Regions from separate parts of the Methylorubrum podarium genome, predicted to be linked through region 1. Evidence: predicted binding sites of a transcription regulator. Region 1 holds the regulator's gene; the other holds the start of a gene.

Region 1 (10,707 bases):
CCCGTGCCGGGCGTTCCGGGCGGCGCGTCATCACCGGGTTTGGCAGGCTCCGATGGCGTCATGATCGACCTCCGTGGTGTGAGGTTAGGCAAAACCCCCGCGCTTCCGGCGCTGTTCCTCGGCCTCGCGGCTCACGAACCGGTTCCCGCCTCGGCCTCGCGCAGGAGGGCCGGAATCGTGTCGGCGATCTCGCGTGCCAGGAAGCCGATCGGTCCCACGCGTTCGGCAAGGAGCCGTCCGGCCTGGCCATGCAGGTAGACGCCCCAGGCCGCCGCCAAGGCCGCCTCGGCGCCGCGCGCGAGGAGGCCCGCGACGATGCCCGACAGAACATCGCCGGAGCCGGAGGTGGCGAGCCCGACGCCGCCGCCGCCATAGTGCCAGGACCCACCGGAGGGATCGACGATCCAGCTCTCGGCGCCTTTCATGATGACGACGCATCCGAGCAGGTCCGCGGCCCGGCGGGCCGCCGCGAGGGGATCGGCCTCGACCGCGCTCCGGTCCATGCCGAGAAGCCGGGCCATCTCGCCGGCATGCGGCGTGATCACCGCGCGGCCGCGACAGCTTCGGACCGCCTCCGCCTGGGCGGCGAGCCCGGCGATCATCCCCGCATCGATCACGAGGGCGGCACTCCCGTGAGCTGACAGGAGCGTGCGGGAGATGGCGTCCGCGGTCGTGCCGGCGCTCAGCCCGGGGCCGATCAGCACCGCTTCGCAGCGCTCGGCCAGCGGCGGCAGGCGCGACGCGGCTGCGGCCGGGGCGATCTCGCCCTCCTCCGTCTCGGCAAGCCCGATGACCCGTGCTTCGGGCAGAGCGAGAGCCATCGCCGAGGCAGCGCTCCCGACCGTCGCGATGCGCAGGCGCCCGGCACCGGACCGGAGCGCCGCGACGCCGGCCAGCAGGGCCGCCCCCGGAACCTCCGCGGACCCGCCGACCACGAGGATCGTTCCCCGCTGCTCCTTGCTGCCCTCCTCGGGCATCGGGAGGGGTGTTGCCCGGAGGCGTTCGAGCGTCAGGTGGTTCTCGGTCATCGCGCAGCTGCGTTCGCGTCCGGGGCGGCGGACAGGTTGGGGCGCCCTCCGCGGTCCCGGACGACGCCGGAGCGTAAAGTCTCCGACGGTGCGGCCGTATCCCCATCGGTCCGCAATCGGCCGGCCTTGCCCTCGGATGGATCTTAAATCGCGGCGTCGGGTTCCCCGGTGGATGCCGTCGCAGACCCCGCCATGAAGACCTTTTCCCTCTTCACGAGCGCGGCCGGCGGCAACGCCGATCAGCCCATGCGCGCCGGTCCGCAGGGCGGCGGCGGGGAGAACGGCGGGGCCGGCCGCAGCCGGCAGGGGCGATCCGAGAGAGGTGGTTGATCGATGGCACTCCGTTCCGAGACACCGCCTCCGCCCGCCGATCGCGTGCCGGAGGCGCCTCCGGCTTCGGCGCAGCCGACGAGCGCGCAGTTGAAGGCCGAGATCGACTCCGGCCGCACCGGCGACAAGATCCCTGCCCACGATCCCGGCCTGTCACCCCTCGGCACCGATGACGAGGCGGCCGGCAGGCCCGCGGCCCCGTCGCGAGTCGCGCTGGCGCGGGAGCAGGAAACCCGGCCCGAGCGCCAGAAGGCTGCCGAGATGCGCACCGGTCACGGCACGGGCCGGTGGGTCATGCCCGCCTATTACGGCGTGATCGCCGCGGCCGCCCTGGTTGTCGGGCTCGTCGTCTGGCTCCTGCGCTGAACGAACGGCGGCGGACGCCATTCCGTTTCAACTAGATCGGACGCGGCACTCAATTGTTGAAAGGGGCGGACGATCAGGTTTCGACGCCCGTTCGTTCGAATCTTAAGGAACTACGCAACGGCATCTTATCGGGGAACTGCCACGTTTCGATGATCACGTGAGGACATCGATGTCCAGGCATGCAGGACTCCGGCTCAGCACAGCACCGACGGCCGACGAGGCCGGGTTGATCGCGGTCGATGAACACACCTCGATCGGGTGCTGGGTGCGAGGCATCTCGGCACAGGACGTCGAGATCACCGTTCTGGATACATCGCTCGTGCCCGACGTGTTCATGCTGAGTTCCTCGGCTCTCGAACCCATCAAGGTGTGCTGCACTCTGTGGCGGACGGACGAGGTGATCGGGGCGCGTTATCGGTAGAGCACGCGCCGAGGCGCTGCCGGGTGCCCTTTGCCGAGAGGCGTGGTCGCCGCTGTTGGCGTCTCTATTGATTGGACAGCGCGTCGGCCGACGCGTCTCGGACACGGCACGGGAGGCAGGGCTAGCTCGGAGGGGCAAACGGATTAATCCGTCCGCGGTAAGCTTTTGTTAACCATCCTGGTCCAATCTGAACCACCATCGCTCCTTCCTGCCGGTTGCGATACGGTTCCTTCAGATTTGGCTTCGTCAGGTCATGGCACAGCTCGCGACGGACTACCCCGCCGGATCGCTCGTCGAAGCCGCCATGCCTGCCCTGAACGGCGAGAGCCGGGACCGGATCGGGCAGGCTCTGCGCGAGGTCTACGTCGAGCGCTGCGACGCCCAGCCCATCACGGATGTTCAGGTCGAGCTTCTGCTTCAGTTGCGGCAGAAGGAGCGCGACCGCCGCCGCAGCCCGTGAGCGGTCTCCCCGTCAGGAGGCCCGGCGGCCCGGCGATCGGCCGGGATCATTGCCAGCGCCGGGCGATCGGCTGCTGGCGCCGGATCTCCGCGGCGCGAATCATGGTCAGAACCCGATCGAGGTCCTTCAGAAGGGACGACTCCGTCGCGCGCGCCGAGGCGATCTCCTGCTCGTTGCTGCCGAAACGCTGACGCTGCTGCTGCCGCGTCAGCTCCTCCTCGAGCGCCGCCCGCTCGGCATGCAGCGCCAGATAGGCCGCCTCCTGAGGGTCGGCCGGATCGAGCCGGGCTTCCTTCTCGCGCGTTGAATACGGCTCCGTCACGCCGACGGTCTCCTCGAACTCTTTCCCGCAGGCCACCGCCCTCGCCGGATCTCCCGGGGACCGAGGCCCGCCGGGATCGTCCCCGGAGGCGGCTGCCGCGGGTACCATTCCGGATAACGCCGGAGAGCCGCAAGCGGTCCCATCCTCAGTGAAATTCCGCCTTTCCGGGGGCTGTCATGTCACCGTCATGTGGTCGTCATAGAGGCGGCGCGTCGGTGCACTAGTTGGCAGCAGCGTCGCCGCGAGACCGGTCCAAGACCAGGGCCGGCCCCGACAATGCGCCCGACACCTTACGGAGATGCTTGTGAAACCCTTCGCTTACGCCTTGGCGGTCGGCCTCGCTGCCGCTCAGCTCGCGACCTCGGCCATGGCCGCCGACATCACCGGCGCCGGCGCCACCTTCCCCTTCCCCGTCTACTCGAAATGGGCCGAAGCCTACCGCAAGGAGACCGGCACCGGTCTCAACTATCAGTCCATCGGCTCGGGCGGCGGCATCAAGCAGATTCAGGCCAAGACGGTCGATTTCGGCGCGACCGACGCGCCGCTGAAGCCGGCCCAGCTCGAGAAGGACGGCCTCGTCCAGTTCCCCACCGTGATGGGCGGCGTCGTCCCGGTCGTCAACATCGCCGGCCTCGAGCCGGGCAAGCTCAAGCTGACCGGTGAGCTCCTGGCCGACATCTATGCCGGTAAGATCCAGAAGTGGTCGGACCCGAAGATCGCCAAGCTCAACGACGGCCTCAAGCTGCCCGACGCGAATATCACCCCGGTCTACCGCTCGGACGCCTCCGGCACGACCAACATCTTCACCACCTACCTCTCCTCGGTCTCCGAGCCGTGGAAGAAGGAATTCGGTGCCGCCACCACCGTGAGCTGGCCGGTCGGTCAGGGCGGCAAGGGCAACGAGGGCGTGACCGCCACCGTCAAGCAGGTCCCGAACTCGGTCGGCTACGTCGAGTCGGCCTACGCCAAGCAGAACAAGCTCGCCTACGCCCTCATCGAGAACAAGGCCGGCAAGTTCCCGCAGCCCGACGACAAGGCCTTCCAGGCCGCCGCCGCCAGCGCCGACTGGAAGTCGACCCCCGGCTTCGGCATCGCCCTGACCAACCAGGCGGGTGAAGATGCGTGGCCGATCACCGCCGCCACCTTCATCCTCGTCTACAAGGAGCCGGCGGATCCGGCCAAGTCCGCCGAGGTGCTGAAGTTCTTCAACTGGGCCTACAAGAACGGCGACAAGCTCGCGACCGAGCTCGACTACGTGCCGCTGCCCGACAACGTCGTCGCCCTGATCCACGACGAGTGGAAGACGATCAAGGGCAAGGACGGCAAGGCCGCCTTCACCGGCAACTAAGCGAAAGAGAAGGGCCCTCTTCCCAGGTGGAAGAGGGCCCTTCCCGAACTGGTCCGCTCGCCTCGCGCGCGACGGCGCGCTAAACGCTCACCAGCCGAAGAGCCTCCGCGGATGACCGCCTTGACCCAGACCCTCGCCGTAGACCGCGACAGCGGAGTAGCCCGTATCGCTCCGAGCAAGGGCGCCGACCGCCTCTTCCACGGAGCCTCCTACGCCGCCGCCCTGTTCGTGCTCCTGGTGCTCGCCGGCATCCTCGGCTCGATCATCTACGGCGCGTGGCCGGCCTTCTCGGAGTTCGGCTTCGGCTTCCTCACCTCCAGTGCCTGGAACATCGGCACCGAGCAGTTCGGCGCCCTGCCCGCGGTCATCGGCACGGTCGCCGCCGCGATGCTGGCCCTGATCATCGGCGTGCCGATCTCCCTCGGCATCGCCGTCTACCTGACGCAGCTCTGCCCCGGCTGGGCGCGCAAGCCGGTGGCGATGACCATCGAGCTGCTCGCCTCGGTGCCCAGCATCATCTACGGCATGTGGGGCCTGTTCGTGTTCGCCCCGCTCTTCGCCCGCTTCGTGCAGGTGCCGGTCTCGAACTTGGTCGAGGGCATCCCGATCCTCGGCACCCTCTTCTACGCCCGCATCCCCTCGGGCGTCGGCGTGCTGACCGCCGGCATCATCCTCGCCATCATGATCGTGCCCTTCGTGGCCTCGATCACCCGCGACATGCTCGACCAGATTCCGACCGTGCTGCGCGAGAGCGCCTACGGCATCGGCTGCACCACCTGGGAGGTCGTACGCTACGTGCTGGTGCCCCAGGCCTCCGTCTCGATCATCGGCGCGATCATGCTCGGTCTCGGCCGGGCGCTGGGCGAGACCATGGCGGTCACCTTCGTGATCGGCAACGCCAACCGCCTCTCCGCCTCGATCTTCGATCCGGGCTCGACCATCGCCTCGCGCATCGCCAACGAGTTCAATGAGGCCGACGGGCTTCAGCTCTCCTCGCTGATGGCGCTCGGCTGCCTGCTCTTCATCATCACGTTCTTCGTGCTGATCATCGCCCGCCTCCTGGTGCGGCGGACGAAGGTGGCCTGAGGCCGCCTGAACCGAACCGGCCCGTGCCACCTCGACCGCGACGATCGCCCGAGACTGTCCAAGCCTGAGGACGCCGATCCATGGACGCCAGCAACCCCATCGCGACGGCCGGCCGCGCCCCGACGGCCAGCCGCGTGCGCTCCGGCCGCCGCGTCGCCGACCGCGCGCTGATCCTCGCGAGCACGATCGCCACCGGGCTCGGCATCGTCGTGCTCGGGTCGATCCTGCTCATGCTGATCGTCGAGGGCCTGAAGGGCTTCTCGCCCGCCCTGTTCACGGCGCCGACGCCGGGGCCGGGCTCCGAGGGCGGCGGCATCGCCAACGCCATCCTCGGCAGCCTGATCATGACGTTCCTGGGCATCGTCATCGCCACGCCGATCGGGCTGATGGCCGGGACCTTCCTGGCCGAGTACGGCCGGACCTCGAAGCTCGCCGACGTCATCCGCTTCCTCAACGACGTGCTGCTCTCGGCGCCCTCGATCCTGATCGGCCTGTTCGTCTACACCCTGATGGTCCGGCCGATGGGCACCTATTCGGGCTGGGCCGGCGCGGTGGCGCTCGCCATCATCGCCACGCCGGTCATCGTGCGCACCACCGAGGACATGCTCCGCCTCGTGCCCAGTCCGATGCGCGAGGCCGGCGCGGCGCTCGGCGCGCCCCGCTCCCTCGTCATCCGCGCCATCACCTGGCGCGCGGCGAGCGCGGGCATCGTCACCGGCATCATCCTGGCTCTGGCCCGCATCGCCGGCGAGACCGCCCCGCTGCTGTTCACGGCGCTCAACAACAACAGCTGGTTCAACGCCAACCTGCTCGGCGGCGTCCCGAACCTGCCCGTGATGATCTACCAGTTCGCCCTCTCGCCCTACCCCAACTGGCAGAGCCTGGCTTGGTCGGGCGCGCTCCTGATCACCGTCACCATCCTCGCCCTGTCGGTGGTGGCCCGCTTCGTGATCAAGGACCAGCGGGCGCGCTGAGACGGCCCCGGCACAGACCTCCCACCGACGAGAGATCCGATGAGCGCCTCCCCCGCGATCCGCAGTCAATTCGAGGGCCGCAGCCCGGCCGACGTCAAGGCGCCCGTGCGCATCGCCGTCAAAGGACTCAACTTCTACTACGGCAGCTTCCACGGCCTGAAGGACATCAACCTCGATTTTCGGGACCGGCAGGTCACCGCGCTGATCGGGCCGTCCGGCTGCGGCAAGTCCACGCTGCTGCGCACCTTCAACCGGATCTACAGCCTCTACCCGGAGCAGCGCGCCGAGGGTGAGATCCTGCTCGACGGGCAGAACGTCCTCGACTCCAGGGTCGATCTCAACGAGCTGCGCTCGCGGGTCGGCATGGTGTTCCAGAAGCCGACGCCCTTCCCGATGTCGATCTACGACAACGTCGCCTTCGGCCTGCGCCTCTACGAGAAGCTGCCCAAGTCCGAGCTGGACGGGCGCGTGGAGGAGTCGCTGCGCAAGGCGGCGCTCTGGGACGAGGTGAAGGACAAGATGAAGCAGTCCGGCACCGGCCTGTCCGGCGGCCAGCAGCAGCGCCTGTGCATCGCCCGCACCGTGGCCCAGCGTCCCGAGGTCATCCTGTTCGACGAGCCGACCTCGGCGCTCGACCCGATCTCGACGGGCCGCATCGAGGAGCTGATCGAGCAGCTGCGCGCGGAGTTCACGATCGTCATCGTGACGCACAACATGCAGCAGGCCGCGCGCATCTCGCAGTTCACCGCCTTCATGTATCTCGGCGAGCTGATCGAGTTCGACGCGACCTCGAAGATCTTTATGAACCCGGCCAAGCGGCAGACCCAGGACTACATCACTGGCCGCTTCGGTTAAGCCCGGTCGCGACTGCGGTGCCGTCGCGACCCCCCTTGCGTCCTCGTTCTGACGCGCCCTCCGCCGCCGGACCAGCGTCCGATCCGGTTCGAGAGCGCCCTCGTCCGACTGCCTGATCGGGAAATTCGCGACATGGCCGAGCACATCGTCTCTTCCTACGACACCGACCTCGAGAACCTGCGCCGGTCGATCGCCGAGATGGGCGGCGTGGCCGAGAAGATGATGACCGATGCCACCGAGGCCCTGGTGCGCCGGGATACGGTGCTGGCCCAGGCCGTGATCGCCGCCGACAAGCGCCTCGACACGCTTCAGCGCGAGATCGAGGAGCGCTCCGTCCTCCTCATCGCCCGGCGCCAGCCACTGGCCATCGACCTGCGCGAGACGATCTCCGGCATCCGCGTCTCGGGCGACCTGGAGCGGATCGGCGATCTTTCCAAGAACATCGCCAAGCGCGTCGTGGCGATCAGCGATCAGGCGCAGCCGCAGAAGATCGTGCTCGGCGTCCAGCACATGAGCGACCTCGTGCAGGAGCAGCTCAAGGACGTGCTCGACGCCTATGCCAGCCGCGACGTGGCCGCCGCCCACGAGGTCTGGGAGCGCGACAGCGCCATCGACGCGCTCTACAACTCGCTGTTCCGCGAACTCCTGACCTACATGATGGAGGATCCGCGCAACATCTCGTTCTGCACGCATCTCCTGTTCTGCGCCAAGAACGTGGAGCGCATCGGCGACCACACCACCAACGTGGCGGAGACGATCGAATACCTCGTCACCGGTGAGACGCCGGCCGGCGAGCGGCCCAAGAACGACGCTTCGAACTACGCGACGGTGACGCCGGGCGCCTGACGCCGCCGGGCGGGGCGCGAAGCGGAAAAGGGGCGTCTCCGGCCTGCTCCCCGACGGGGCAGGCCGGGCGCGACGGATGGAAAGACGGACGATGACGAGTGCGCGCATCCTGATCGTCGAGGACGAGGAATCGCTGACGACCCTGCTGCGCTACAACCTCGAAGCGGAAGGCTTCGCGGTCGATGTCGCGATCCGCGGCGACGAGGCGGATCTGCGCCTGCACGAGATGACTCCCGACCTCGTCCTGCTCGACTGGATGGTGCCGGGTCTCTCGGGCATCGAGCTGTGCCGCCGCATCAGGGCGCGGCGCGAGACGGAGCGGCTGCCCGTCATCATGCTGACGGCGCGGGGCGAGGAGGCCGACCGCGTGCGGGGCCTCTCCACGGGGGCCGACGACTACGTGGTCAAGCCGTTCTCGGTGCCCGAGCTGCTTGCCCGCGTGCGCGCCCTGCTCCGCCGGGCCAAGCCCGCCCATGTCGCCGACATGCTGGTGGCGGGCGACATCGAGCTCGACCGGGTCAGCCACCGTATCCGCCGCCAGGGCCGCGAGATCCATCTCGGGCCGACGGAATTCAAGCTGCTCGAATACCTGATGCAGAGCCCCGGCCGGGTCTTTTCCCGCGAGCAGCTGCTCGACGGCGTCTGGGGCCACGACGTCTACATCGACGAGCGCACGGTCGACGTCCATGTCGGCCGCCTGCGCAAGGCGATCAACCGCCCGCGCCAGAGCGACCCGATCCGCACGGTGCGCGGCTCCGGCTACTCCTTCGACGAGATGTTCGCGGGAGCCGAGTGAGGGTGGCCGGGCGCGGGCCTCTCGGCTGACGGGACGTGCGTCCGATGTCATCCGTTTGATCGTTCTGGTCTCCCGCCCGTCACTGCGAGGCGAAGCCGTGGCAATCCAGGGCTCCGCACGATCCGGAGGGGTCGCGCGCTCGATCGCGCGGCGTCCGAAGTCGCCGCGCGGCGGCCCCAAAGGCTTTAGCGGAAACCGGCGACGCGGCGGTCGCGCTTGCGCTCGGCCGCCGGCTGATAGGCGACCTGCGCGTGCTGGGTGCAGTAGGGCAGGCCCGTGATCGCGCGAGCGCCGCAGAAGCGGAATTCCGGCGAGGTCGGATCGCCCATCGGCCAGCGGCACATGGAGTCGCGCAGGTCCATGATGGTGACCCGCTCGGAGACGGCGAGCGCCACCGGCTCCGGGGCGGCCTTCGGCGGGAGCGGAAAGTCCGGTGCCGGGCGGTGCGCGACGATCGCCGGCGGCTCGGGCAGCGTCGGCTCCTCGGCGACGATCACCGTCTCCAATGCGACCTCGGCGCTCAGGTCCTCCTTGCGGCGAGCCTGAGCCCCGCCCGGGCCGATCGGCTTGACGCGGCCCGCGAGCCCGAGGCGGTGGACCTTGCCGATGACGGCATTGCGGGAGACGCCGCCGATCTGGAGGGCGATCTGGCTGGCACTCAAACCATCGTCCCACAAGCGGCGAAGCAGCTCGACGCGTTCATCCGTCCAGCTCGGGACCGCTTCCGTCATTGCCCCCTCCACGTCGACACGTCCTTTGAACGCAAAACCGACCGACCGCGCAGCGTCACCGCCGCGAAGAGCGGCAACGGGCATCGCCAGGGCCCGCGATCCGGCCCTGCACATGTCGGTTAACAGACGCCAAAGCTGTCGTTGGCGACGCTGTGGAGACTACAGGACAGCTCGGCCGCGGAGCAAGGGTCAGCGCGTTTCACGGGTCGGTTTCCACCGCCAATCCGATTCCGTCGGCGGCGGCTCGGATCCGTCCCGGCGGCATGACAACCGATTTGGCCGAGATCCCTTAACACCTTGCGTAAAATTGCTCTTTTTCGAAACGTACGATCACGCGTGGCCGGCCCCGACGGACCCTTCGAGCGAGCGAACCGGCGGTGACGGCGACGCCGCCTGCGCTCGGATCGCCGCCGAAAAAGATTGTCCGGGCAGGCGCGATGACTATGTGACGGGCGGCATCCACCGGTCCTGCGCCTGTGGACAACCCCTAGCGGACCTTGGGAGATCGCATGCGACTGCGCCTCGCGCCGGCCCTGTTCCTTCTCGCCGCGATGCCCGGCGTCGCGCTGGCCGCCGGGCCGGCCGCTCCGGTTCCCGACGAGGCGGCGATCCGGCTCACCAACCACCGGGCGGTCTATGACCTGTCGCTGGCGCGCTCCACCGGGACGCGGGCGGTCGAGGGCGTGCGCGGCCGCATCGTCATCGATTTCTCGGGCGACGCCTGCCGCGGCTACACCATGCAGACGCGGCAGGTGACGCTGCTCAATTCCGGCGAGTCCGGCGACCGCACCTCGGATCTGCGCAGCACCACGTTCGAGAACGGCGACGGCAAGAGCTTCCGCTTCCGCACCACGACCATCCTCAACAACGTGCCGTCACCGGCGGTGGACGGGACTGCGGAGGCGGGCGACCCGTTCAAGGTGAAGCTCAAGGAGCCCAAGCGCGACCAGTTCCAGGTCGAAGGGCCGGTGCTGTTCCCGATCCACCACATGATCCGCCTGATCGAGGCGGCGAAGGCCGGCGAGACCACGGTCTCGGCCAAGGTCTTCGACGGTTCGGATGACGGGCGCAAGGTCTACGACACGCTGGCCATCATCGGCCGGCCGAGCGCGGCGCCCGCTTCCGACACCGAGCGCGACAAGCC
Region 2 (10,707 bases), on a different contig from region 1:
TGCCGCGAACCTGCCCTGGATCGTCACGGCCTATCTCCTCGCCTCCACCGCCGTGACGCCGCTCTACGGCAAGCTCTCCGACATCCACGGCCGGCGGATCATGCTGCTGATCGCGATCGCGACCTTCAGCATCGGCTCGATCCTCTGCGCGCTGGCCCCGACGATGATCGCCCTGGCGCTCGCCCGCGGCCTCCAGGGCATCGGCGGGGGCGGCCTGATCGCCCTGTCGCAGACCATCCTGGCCGACATCCTCTCGGCCAAGGAGCGGGCGCGCTATCAGGTCTACATCGCGGGCGTGTTCGCCCTGTCCTCGGTGGCCGGGCCGCTGCTCGGCGGCTTCTTCGCCCAGCACCTGCACTGGTCGGCGATCTTCTGGATCAACCTGCCGATCGGGCTCCTCGCCTTCATCCTCACCAACGACAAGCTCAAGCTCCTGCCGCGCAACGAGCGGCGGCACAGCGTCGATTATCCGGGCGCGGCCCTCCTCGTCGTGAGTTCGACCAGCCTGATGCTGGCTCTGAGCTGGGGCGGCGTGCGCTACCCTTGGAGCTCGGCCCCGGTGCTCGGGCTCGCCGCCTTCGGCCTCCTCAGCGGCGCGGGTTTCGCCGCCCGCCTCGCGACCGCGGGCGAGCCGCTGATCCCCCTGAGCGTGCTGCGCGACCGCGTCGTCACCAGCGCGACGCTCGCCGCCTGCTTCGCCATGGGCACCCTGATCGGGCTCAGCATCTACGTCCCGATCTTCCTCGAGGGCGTCATCGGGCTCGATCCCAGCCGCTCGGGCCTCGCGATGGTGCCGCTGATGGTCGGGACGGTGGTGGGCGCCACCCTCTCGGGCCGGTCGATGGCCTATCTCCGGCACTACAAGCGCGTGCCGCTGGTGCTGCTGACGCTGAGCGTCGGCGCCTGCGGGCTGCTCGCCGCCATGGGTCACGGGCTTCCGCTCTGGCTCATCGAGATCCTGTTCGTGCTGCTCTCGATGGGCATCGGCACGGTGCTGCCGCTCTCGACCATCGTGGTCCAGAACGCGGTCGCGCCGCAGCAGCTCGGCATCGCCACCGCCTCGATGAACTTCTTCCGCTCGCTCGGCGGCGCCCTGATCGTCGCGATCTTCGGCACCCTCGTGCTCGGCGGCGCGGGCGGGATCGGAGACGGCGCGGCGCACGACATGGCCGCGCTGATCCGGGGAGCCGATGCCGGGCAGCTCGGGCAGACCTTCCGCCTCGTCTTCCTCGCCGCCTGCTTCGGCCTCGTCCTGGCCCTCCTCTGCCTCGCCCTCGTCGAGGAGCGCCCGTTGAAGGATTCCGGCGGCCACGGGCGCGACGAGCCGGATCGGGCCGGGTGATCGGCCGTCGGGCGGCCTCGCCGGACGCCGTTTTCAAAGCGGCGTCCGCGTGCAAAGCTCTCCACACGAGAGTGCACCAGGACGGCTCCCCCGAAGGCGGGCGAGACCGTCCGTGCGGCCGGATCGGGGGAGCGCGATGGCATCGTCCGACATCGACCGGATCCGGGCGCGCCTCGCCGCGCATCCGAGGCCGGCCGACCTCGCCGCACGGCGGGCGCGGATCGACGGGCTCGGGGCCGGCTACCCGCTGCCGCCGGACGTGGCCGTCGAGCCGGTCGATGCCGGCGGCGTGCCCGCGGAGTGGACCAGCACGCCCGCGGCGGGCGGCGGCCGCGTCGTGCTGTTCCTGCACGGAGGCGGCTACGTCTCCGGCTCTCTGACGAGCCATCGCCACATGGTCGCGCAGGCCGGGCGCGAGGCCGGGGCGCGCACCCTCGCGCTCGACTACCGGCTCGCGCCCGAGCACCCGTTCCCGGCCGCCCTCGAGGATGCCCTGGCCGGATACCGGTTTCTCCTCGCTTCAGGGATCGCACCGGCACGGATCGCGCTCGCGGGGGAAAGCGCGGGCGGCGGTCTCGCGCTCGCCACAACCCTGTCGCTGCGGGAGGCGGGCCTGCCGCTTCCGGGCTGCCTCTGGCTCAGCTCACCCTGGACCGATCTCGCCCTGACCGGTGCCAGCCTGGAGACCAAGGCCGCCGTCGATCCGCTGCTCAGCCGGGCCTACCTCGCGGAACTGGCAGGCCTCTACCTCGACGGCGCCGATGCGCGCGGTCCGCTCGTCTCGCCGATCCACGCCGACCTGACGGGGCTGCCGCCGATGCTGATCCAGGTGGGCTCGGCCGAAACGCTTCTCGACGACGCGGTCCGGCTCGCCGCGGCCGCGGGAGCGGCGGACGTCTCCGTGCAGCTCACGATCTGGCCGCACATGATCCATGCCTGGCATCTCTTCTACCAGGAGGTGGCCGATGGACGGCGCTCGCTGGCGCAGGCCGGCGCCTTCATCAGAGCCCATCTCGACGGCGCCTGAGGCGGCTATCCCCCCTGCACCTGCCTCTGGTCGCTCTCCAATTGCCGCAGCAACTCCGCCAGGCGCGGGTCGAGCACCTCGTCGAGCACCGGCTCGTACATCGCTTCCAGCTGTCGCCCGAGCCGCAGCCGCGTGCGGGCGTCGAGGATCGGGCCGTGCTCGACCGCGGGCGCCGACGACGGGATCGCATCAGGTTTGGCGTTCATGGGAAACCGATGCTCGACATGGTCGGGAGACGATCGCGGGAAGCCTTGCCATCAACCGAACCCGCCCGCTCCGCGTTCCGGCCCGGCGACGGCATTCGGTCCGCAATGCGAGCAGACAGGGGATCGACCGGATCGGCGCAGGACGGAGGAGGAGGCACCAGCGAGCATCGGCGCAACCGACGGCACGGTCAGGCACAAGGACCGATCCCGCACCGAGTCCCGTCGACGGACCGTCGGTTCAGGTCGGCGTTCACGGGCCGGCATGCTCCTGCGCTTCCTCGCCCGCGGGCTTGCCGTCGTCTCGGGCGCGGTGGAGCACGAAGATCGCGAACACCATCGTCAGGATCAGGCCGGCCAGAACCCCGAGTTCGATCATCGATGCCTGGAACAGCGCCTGCTTCTCCGGGGACCAATCCTTGGCGTGGGTGATCTCCGAGGATTGCAGGGTGATCACCAGGACCCGCCGGATCGAGGCGATGAGCCCGACGATCAGGAACGGCTCGCAGGTCAGCTTGCCCGAGCGCATCGACACCCGCACCGTGTGCAGGATCTCGATGAGCATCAGCAGGAACAGCAGCCGGTCCACCACCTCCAGGATCTGGTCGGCGCCTCCCAGGGTGCGGAACGCCTCCCAGGTCAGCCCGGCGGCATCGATCAGCGCGACGAGGGCTGTCAGGGCGAGCAGCGCGCCGAGGGCCGCGTAGATCGCGTGCTCGGTATGGAGGAAGACGAAGCTCGCCGCGCGCGTGAGCCGGCCCTGATCCTCTCTACCGCCGGACATGGCTCACGTCCTCCATGTATTCGGGTGATCAGACACGATCTGCGGTCGAGCGTCCAGCGCGGGAGCACGGGCTCGCCGCACGGCTCAAGCAACGGTGATGGTCTCTCGTCCGGTGCGAGCGCAACGGCGGTCGACGCCGGCTCAGCCGCCGCATACCAGGGACGCCGCCGGTCCGGAAAAATCCCGAACGGTGCATATTCGACAGCGGCGCGTGCATAAAACGCCCAGCGCGCTTGCATGATTTTGCGGTATAATTCAAAGTTCAATCGGCCGTCGGCCCAGGTCTACGCTGCGCCTCCCGAGGTCCGGCAAGGCGTGGTTCTCGCCAACCGTCGGGGCTGCCGGTGCAGCAGGCCGGTCTTCGAGCCAAAAAAACAGACCGCGTGCCGAAAGAGTGCGCCGCAAGAGGAAACGCCATGAGAGTCGCCATGCAGGCCGCGATCGCGGCCCTGTTGTTGTCTGCTGCCTCGGCGCAGGCCTGGGAACCGACGAAGCCGATCGAGATCATCGTTCCCTTCCCGCCCGGCGGATCCTCCGACCAGATGGCGCGCACGATCCAGGGGGCGATTCAGAAGAACAGCCTCGTCAAGCAGCCGATCATCATCGTCAACAAGCCCGCCGCGGCGGGCGGCGAGGCGATGCTCGACATCCAGAAGTCGGCCGGCGACCCGCACAAGCTCATCACCACGTCGAGCGGCATCTACATGACGCCGCTCTCCACCAAGCTTCCGGTGAGCTGGAAGGACTTCACGCCGATCGCGATGATGGCGCAGGACGCCTTCGTGCTCTGGGTCAACAGCGCCAAGCCCTACAAGACCGCCGGCGACTTCATCGAGGCGGCCAAGACCGCGAGCCCGCCGCTCAAGACCGGAGGGAACGGCTCGAAGCGCGAGGATCACCTGATCTCCGTGACGATGGAGCAGGCCACGGGCACCAAGATCACCTACGTGCCCTACCAGGGCGGCGGCCCGGCCTCGGTCCAGCTCGCGGGCGGGCACATCGACGCCAACATGAACAACCCGGCCGAGGAGGTCGCCAACTGGCGCTCCGGCGCGGTGAAGCCGCTCTGCGCCTTCTCCGACAAGCCGATGCAGTACACCCAGAAGGTCACCGCCGACATGGCGTGGTCCGACATCCCGACCTGCCAGTCGCAGGGCATGAACGTCACCTACCAGATGCTGCGCGGCATGTTCATGCCCGGCAAGGTCACGCCGGAGCAGCAGGCCTTCTACGTCGAGCTGTTTAAGAAGGTCACCGAGACCCCGGACTGGAAGGCCTATCTTGAGCGCAACGCGCTGGTGCCCGACTTCCGCTCCGGCCAGAGCTTCGTCGACTTCCTCACGGAGGACGAGCGCAAGCACAAGGAGCTGATGACCAAGGCCGGCTTCATCGCGACGAACTGAGCCCCCTTCCGGCCGCGCCGCCCGCCGCTCCGGCGGAGGGCGGCGCGGCCGAGGCGAAGACCTGTTTGAGAAGTTCCCACCATGACCGAAGCCTCTCCCCCGCTTCCCGAGCGCGGCCTGTCGCGCCGCGCCGTCGAGATCGTCGTGGCGCTGCTGCTGCTCGGCCTCGCCGCGCTGGCCCTGTGGGATTCCTACGAGCGCGGCGCGGGCTGGGACAACGGGCCGGAGAACGGCTTCTTCCCGGCCCGCGTCGCCGCGATCCTCGGCATCGCGGCCATCGCCGCCCTCGTGAGCGCCCTGCGGCGGGAGGACAGCGTCTTCGTCACCTACGGCCAGCTCCGGCTCGTGGCCCAGGTCTTCGTGCCGCTGTTCCTCTACGTGCTGGGGATCGCCTTCCTCGGCATCTACCTGTCCTCGGCCCTGTTCATGGCCCTGTTCATGCTCACGCTCGGCTCCTTCCGCTGGTGGCAGACCGCGCTCGCCGTCGTGCTCGTTCCGTTCGTCACCTTCTGGGTGTTCGAGCAACAGTTCCGGGTTCCGCTGCCGAAGGGACCGATCGAAGCCTTCCTCGGCTACTGACCTGACCGGCCCGCGGCGGAGAGATTTTCATGGACGACCTCAACCAGCTCCTGCTCGGCTTCCAGGTCGCGCTGACGTGGCACAACATCCTGTTCATGGTGGTGGGCGTGCTGCTCGGCATCGTGGTGGGCGTGCTGCCGGGCCTCGGCGGCCCCAACGGCGTCGCGATCCTGCTGCCGCTGACCTTCGGCATGGACCCGACCTCGGCGATCATCCTCCTGTCGTCGATCTACTGGGGCGCGCTGTTCGGCGGCGCGATCACCTCGATCCTGTTCAACATCCCCGGCGAGGCGTGGTCGGTCGCCACCACCTTCGACGGCTACCCGCTGGCGCAGAAGGGCCGGGCCGGCGAGGCCCTGACCGCGGCCTTCACCGCCTCCTTCATCGGCGCGCTCTCGGGCGTGGTGCTCATCACCTTCGTGGCGCCGCTCGTGGCCAAGTTCGCCCTGCGCTTCGGCCCGGCCGAGTTCTTCGGCGTCTTCTTCCTCACCTTCTGCTCGTTCATCGGCATGGGCCGGGAGAACAAGGCCAAGATCGTCGTCTCCCTGGCGCTCGGCTTCCTGCTCGCCGCGGTCGGCCTCGACACCATCTCGGGCGACCTGCGCCTGACCTTCGGCACGCCCGAGCTGATGAAGGGCTTCGACTTCCTCGTCGTGGTGATCGGCCTGTTCGGCGTCTCCGAGATCCTGCTCACCATCGAGGAGGGCCTGCACTTCAAGGGCAAGCGGGCCGCCATGGATCTCGGCGTGGTCCTGCGCACCTGGGCCTCGCTGCCGCGCTACTGGGCGACGCTGATCCGCTCCTCGGTCGTCGGCATGTGGATGGGCGTCACCCCGGGCGGCGCCATTGCGGCCTCGTTCATGGGCTACGGCCTCGCCAAGCGCTTCTCCCGCCAGCCCGAGGAGTTCGGGCGCGGCGACATCGAGGGCGTGCTGGCCCCCGAGACCGCGGCCCACGCCGCCGGCACCTCGGCGCTGCTGCCGATGCTGGCGCTCGGCATCCCCGGCTCGGCCACCGCGGCGGTGCTGCTCGGCGGCCTGATGATCTGGGGCCTGCAACCCGGCCCGCTGCTCTTCGTCGAGAAGAAGGAGTTCGTCTGGGGCCTGATCGCCTCGATGTATCTCGGCAACCTCGCCGGCCTGCTGATCGTGCTCGCGACCGTGCCGGTCTTCGCCGCGATCATGCGCATCCCCTTCGCGCTGGTCGCGCCGATCATCCTCGTCGTCTGCGCCATCGGCGCCTTCACGGTCGAGTCCTCGCGCTTCGACATCTGGCTGATGCTGGTCTTCGGAATCGTCGGCTACGTCTTCAAGAAGCTCGACTACCCGCTCGCGCCCCTGGTGCTCGCCCTCGTCCTCGGCGACCGCGCCGAGGACGCGTTCCGGCAGGCGCTTCTCGGCTCGGGCGGCGACCTGTCCGTCTTCTTCTCGAACGGCCTCGTCTCGACCCTGATGGTCCTCGGCCTGCTGCTCCTGTTCTGGGGGCCGCTCGGCGACCTGCGCAAACGGCTGGCGCGCAAGGCCGGCCTCACCCGGCCCGCCCCGCTCTCGCCCTGAGGCGGGACGGGGTCACCGTCGACGCCGGCGAGCGGACGCCAACGACCGCCGGCGCGACACGTCCGCGACACGTCCGCGACACGTCGAAGAGAAGGGCCGCGTCGTGAGCAGGGCTGCTTGTGTCACACAACAGTCATAAGACGCCTCGTGCAATAAAACCGAGCCCCTAGTCTGCACAGGCCGCGCTCCTGCGGCACGTTCGCTTCACTCTTGCCAAGGTCTATTCTCTTGGGCAGGAAGGGCGGCGTGGTGGAGATCCGGGGGGCGACATGGTCGGACGGATCGAGGCGGAACATGCATTGCCGTCGCGGCGGGAGCCGTCGGCCGACGCGGGATCGGCACCCGATCCGGCTCTCATCCACCGCATCCGTCAGGACATCCGGCTCGACGATCGCGCCTTCCTGACGCGCTACGGCGACGAGGCGCAGCGGGGCGTCGCCGAGTTCGCCGACACGATCCTGCACGCAACCCTCAACAAGGATTCGGGCGCCGTCGGCGACCTGCTCACCGACCTGATCGGCACGGTGAAGCGGCTCGATCCCGCCTCGCTGGAGAAGACCGGTCTGCTTGACCGCTTCTGGGGCGGGGCGAAGGCGCGGCTCCTGCGCTTCAAGGAGCAGTTCTCGACCCTCGGCGCCCAGGTCGAGCGGATCGCCCTCGAGTTGGAGCGCCGCAGCGACGACCTGCGGCGCGACATCGCCATGCTCGACGGGCTGTTCGCCCGCAACCTCGCGCAGATGCGGGAACTCGAAGCCTACATCGCCGCCGGCGAGCAGGTGATCGCGGAGACGCGCCGCGAGCGGTTGCCGGCGCTCGAAGCCCGGGCTCGGGCGGCCGGCACCGAGACGAGCGAGGGCCCGCTCCTCGCGCAGCAGGCCGCCGACCTCGCCCAGAGCGTCGAGCGCCTGGAGCGCAAGGTCCACGATCTGAAGCTCAGCCGCACCATCGCCCTGCAGGCCATGCCGCAGATCCGCCTCGTGCAGAACGGCGACGCGGCCCTCGTCGAGAAGCTCCAGGCCTCGCTGGCCACCACCATCCCGACCTGGAAGAACGGGATGACCATCGCGCTCGCGCTCCATCGCCAGGACGAGGCCCTGCGCCTGCAGCGGGCGGTCTCCGACACCACCAACGCGCTGCTGCGGGCCAATGCCGAGCGGCTGAAGGCGGGGCGCGCCGGCATCGAGCGCGAGGTGCAGCGCGGGGTGGTCGACGTGGAGACGCTGAGCGCGGTCAACCGCGATTTTCTCGAGACCATCGACGCGGTGCTGGCGATCCAGCGCGAGGGCCGGGACAAGCGCCGGGCGGCGGAGGCCGAGCTGCAGCGCATCGAGGCCGAACTGAAGCGCAAGCTGCTGGAGCCCGCGTGAGGCGGCGGCCCGGCTTCGCGGTTCGGCTCGCGGCCGGCTGCCTCGCCGCGCTGGCGGCCTGGGCGCTCGTCGGCTGTTCCGGGCCGCCGGTCGCGGTGACGATCGCCTCCGGCTCGGAGAACCGCACCCTGGAGCCGATCGTCCAGGATTTCTGCCGGGCCCGCGGGGTCACCTGCCGGTTCGACTACCAGGGCTCGCTCGATATCGGCCTCGCCCTCGCGGCCGCGGCGCCCCCGGCCTTCGACATCGTGTGGCCGGCCAACGCCATCTGGATCGATCTGTTCGACCGGAAGAAGCAGGTGCGCGACCTGACGCCGATCGTCCGCTCTCCGGTCATCCTCGGCCTGCGCCGCTCGAAGGCCGAGGCTCTGGGCTGGATCGGCCGGCCCGTCTCCACCGGCGACATCGTCGAGGCGGTGCGGGCCAAGCGCCTGACCTACCTGGCGAGCTCCGCCACGCAGTCGAACTCGGGCGCGGGCGCCTACATCGCGATGCTGTCGGCGGCGCTCGGCCATCCCGACGCGATCACCCGCGCCGATCTCGACCGGCCCGGCGTGCAGGACACCGTCCGCACGCTGCTCGCGGCCACGGTCCGCACGGCGGGCTCCAGCGCGTGGCTCGCCGATCTCTACCTCAAGGGGGTGGAGGGCGGCACCGCCTATGACGGGATGTGGAACTACGAGGCGGTGCTGGCCGAGACCAACGCGGAACTGGCCCGCCGCGGCGCCGAGCCGCTCTACGCGATCTATCCGAGCGACGGCGTCGCCGCGGCCAATTCCCCGCTCGGCTATGTCGAGCGCGGCCAGGGCGAGGCCGCCCGCGCCTTCTTCGCGGCGCTCCAGTCCCATCTCCTCTCGCCGGAGGTCCAGGCGCGCCTGGTGGCGCTCGGGCGCCGCCCGGCCCTCGGCGAGGCGAAGGGCGGCGCCGATCCGAGCTGGAACTACGATCCGGGCCGCCTCGTGCCGCTGATCCGCATGCCCGAGCCCGAGGTGGTGCGCGCCGCGCTCGAGCTCTACCAGGGCGCGCTGCGGCGGCCCTCGCTCACCGCCTACTGCCTCGACTTCTCCGGCAGCATGGGCGGCGCGGGCGAGACGGCCCTGAAGGCGGCGATGCGCTTCATCCTCTCGCACGACGAGGCCGCCCGCGTGCTCGTGCAGAACGGGCGCGACGACCGCATAGTCCTCCTGCCCTTCGACGGGCGCGTGCGCGGCGTGACGCGCGGGAGCGGCGCCCCCGAGGACGCCGCCGCCCTCGTCGCGGCGGTGGACGCCAACACGGCGGGCGGCGGCACGAACATCTACGCCTGCGCCGAGGCCGCCCTCCGGGAGATCCGCGCGACGCCGGAGCGCGAACGCTACCTGCCGGCCGTGGTCCTGATGACCGACGGGCGCAGCGAGAACTACGCCCGTCAGTTCCTCGACGCCTGGCGGGCGGAGGGCGGCGACGTGCCGGTCTTCGGCGTGACCTTCGGCGACGCCGACAAGGGCCAGCTCGACGCGCTCGCCGAGGCGACCCGCGCCCGGGTCTTCGACGGCCGGACCTCGCTCACCGAGGCGTTCCGCGCCGTGCGAGGCTACAATTGAGCGCCGGGCCGCGCTTCCCCGCCGATCCCGGCGGCAGGGCGAGCCTGTGGGCGGGCCTCGCCGGCGGCCTGTTCGCGCCGCTGGCGACCTTCGGCTTCGGCCTGCCGCTCTGGGCCTCGCTGCCCGGGGCCGCCCTGGTCTTTCTCGGCGCCCGCATGGCCCTGGCGCCGCGCGCCCTCTTCGACGGTCTCGATCCCGGCTCGGTCGACGCCGCGACCGTCGCCCTCGCCCGCGACGTGATCGTCGCGGCCCGCGCCGATCTCGACCGGCTGCGCGCGGCCGCTCTCGGCCTGCGGACGCGCGAGGCGGCGCGCCATCTCGAGCACCTGCACGGCATCGTCCGGGGGGTGCTGGAGCGCGTCGAGGGCGATCCGCGCCGGATGTCGCGGGTGCGCCGCCTGCTGACCTACTACCTGCCGGCGGCGGTCCGCCTCGGCGAGGGCCTGCGCGTGCTGGAGGCGGCGCATCGTCCGGACGCGGCGCGGCTGGCCGCGGTGGGCGCGATGATCGCCCGGCTCGACACCGTCTTCGCCCGCCACGCCGACCGGATCGACGGCGTCGCGGTCGAGGGGCTCGACGTCGAACTGACCCTGCTCGCCGACGCCCTGCGGGCCGAGGAGGCCGGCGCGCCGGCCGTTCCGGCGGACCGGGAGGCCGCGCCATGACGCTGACCCGCCGCGGCCTCGGCCTCGGCCTGCTCGCGACCGGCATCGGCGGCACCGCCGGCGTCGCGTGGCTCGGGCCGGAGCGCATCGAGCGCTTCGTGACCGGCGCCGGCCCCGACCCGGTCAGGCTGTGGGGCTTCATCGGCGGGGAGAAGATGGATTTCGTGCGCAATCCCAAGGTGCGCGATCTCCTCTCCC

Evidence for each region. The regulator PhoB, encoded in region 1, activates phosphate uptake and scavenging genes when phosphate is short. The targets are predictions, from matches to a motif close to TGTCATNNANCTGTCAT.
Region 2: a site for PhoB is predicted at 7,015-7,031, ahead of ABS772_RS21235 (toxic anion resistance protein). Genes of this name have one in related genera too.

The regions. Positions count from the first base shown of each region.
Region 1 covers NZ_JBELQE010000085.1:72,924-83,630, reverse strand. Annotated here, with positions in the region: gene ABS772_RS16300 (NAD(P)H-hydrate dehydratase) at 132-1,028, opposite strand; gene ABS772_RS16295 (hypothetical protein) at 1,362-1,724, shown strand; gene ABS772_RS16290 (PilZ domain-containing protein) at 1,894-2,145, shown strand; gene ABS772_RS16285 (hypothetical protein) at 2,399-2,605, shown strand; gene ABS772_RS16280 (hypothetical protein) at 2,652-2,927, opposite strand; gene pstS (phosphate ABC transporter substrate-binding protein PstS) at 3,232-4,275, shown strand; gene pstC (phosphate ABC transporter permease subunit PstC) at 4,387-5,361, shown strand; gene pstA (phosphate ABC transporter permease PstA) at 5,442-6,335, shown strand; gene pstB (phosphate ABC transporter ATP-binding protein PstB) at 6,375-7,190, shown strand; gene phoU (phosphate signaling complex protein PhoU) at 7,323-8,036, shown strand; gene phoB (phosphate regulon transcriptional regulator PhoB) at 8,128-8,832, shown strand; gene ABS772_RS16245 (GcrA family cell cycle regulator) at 9,018-9,563, opposite strand; gene ABS772_RS16240 (cell envelope integrity EipB family protein) at 10,073-10,707, shown strand, end outside.
Region 2 covers NZ_JBELQE010000110.1:2,320-13,026, forward strand. Annotated here, with positions in the region: gene ABS772_RS21200 (MDR family MFS transporter) at 1-1,342, shown strand, start outside; gene ABS772_RS21205 (alpha/beta hydrolase) at 1,479-2,369, shown strand; gene ABS772_RS21210 (hypothetical protein) at 2,375-2,575, opposite strand; gene ABS772_RS21215 (phosphate-starvation-inducible PsiE family protein) at 2,826-3,356, opposite strand; gene ABS772_RS21220 (Bug family tripartite tricarboxylate transporter substrate binding protein) at 3,785-4,759, shown strand; gene ABS772_RS21225 (tripartite tricarboxylate transporter TctB family protein) at 4,841-5,338, shown strand; gene ABS772_RS21230 (tripartite tricarboxylate transporter permease) at 5,368-6,894, shown strand; gene ABS772_RS21235 (toxic anion resistance protein) at 7,164-8,261, shown strand; gene ABS772_RS21240 (vWA domain-containing protein) at 8,258-9,844, shown strand; gene ABS772_RS21245 (5-bromo-4-chloroindolyl phosphate hydrolysis family protein) at 9,841-10,509, shown strand; gene ABS772_RS21250 (hypothetical protein) at 10,506-10,707, shown strand, end outside.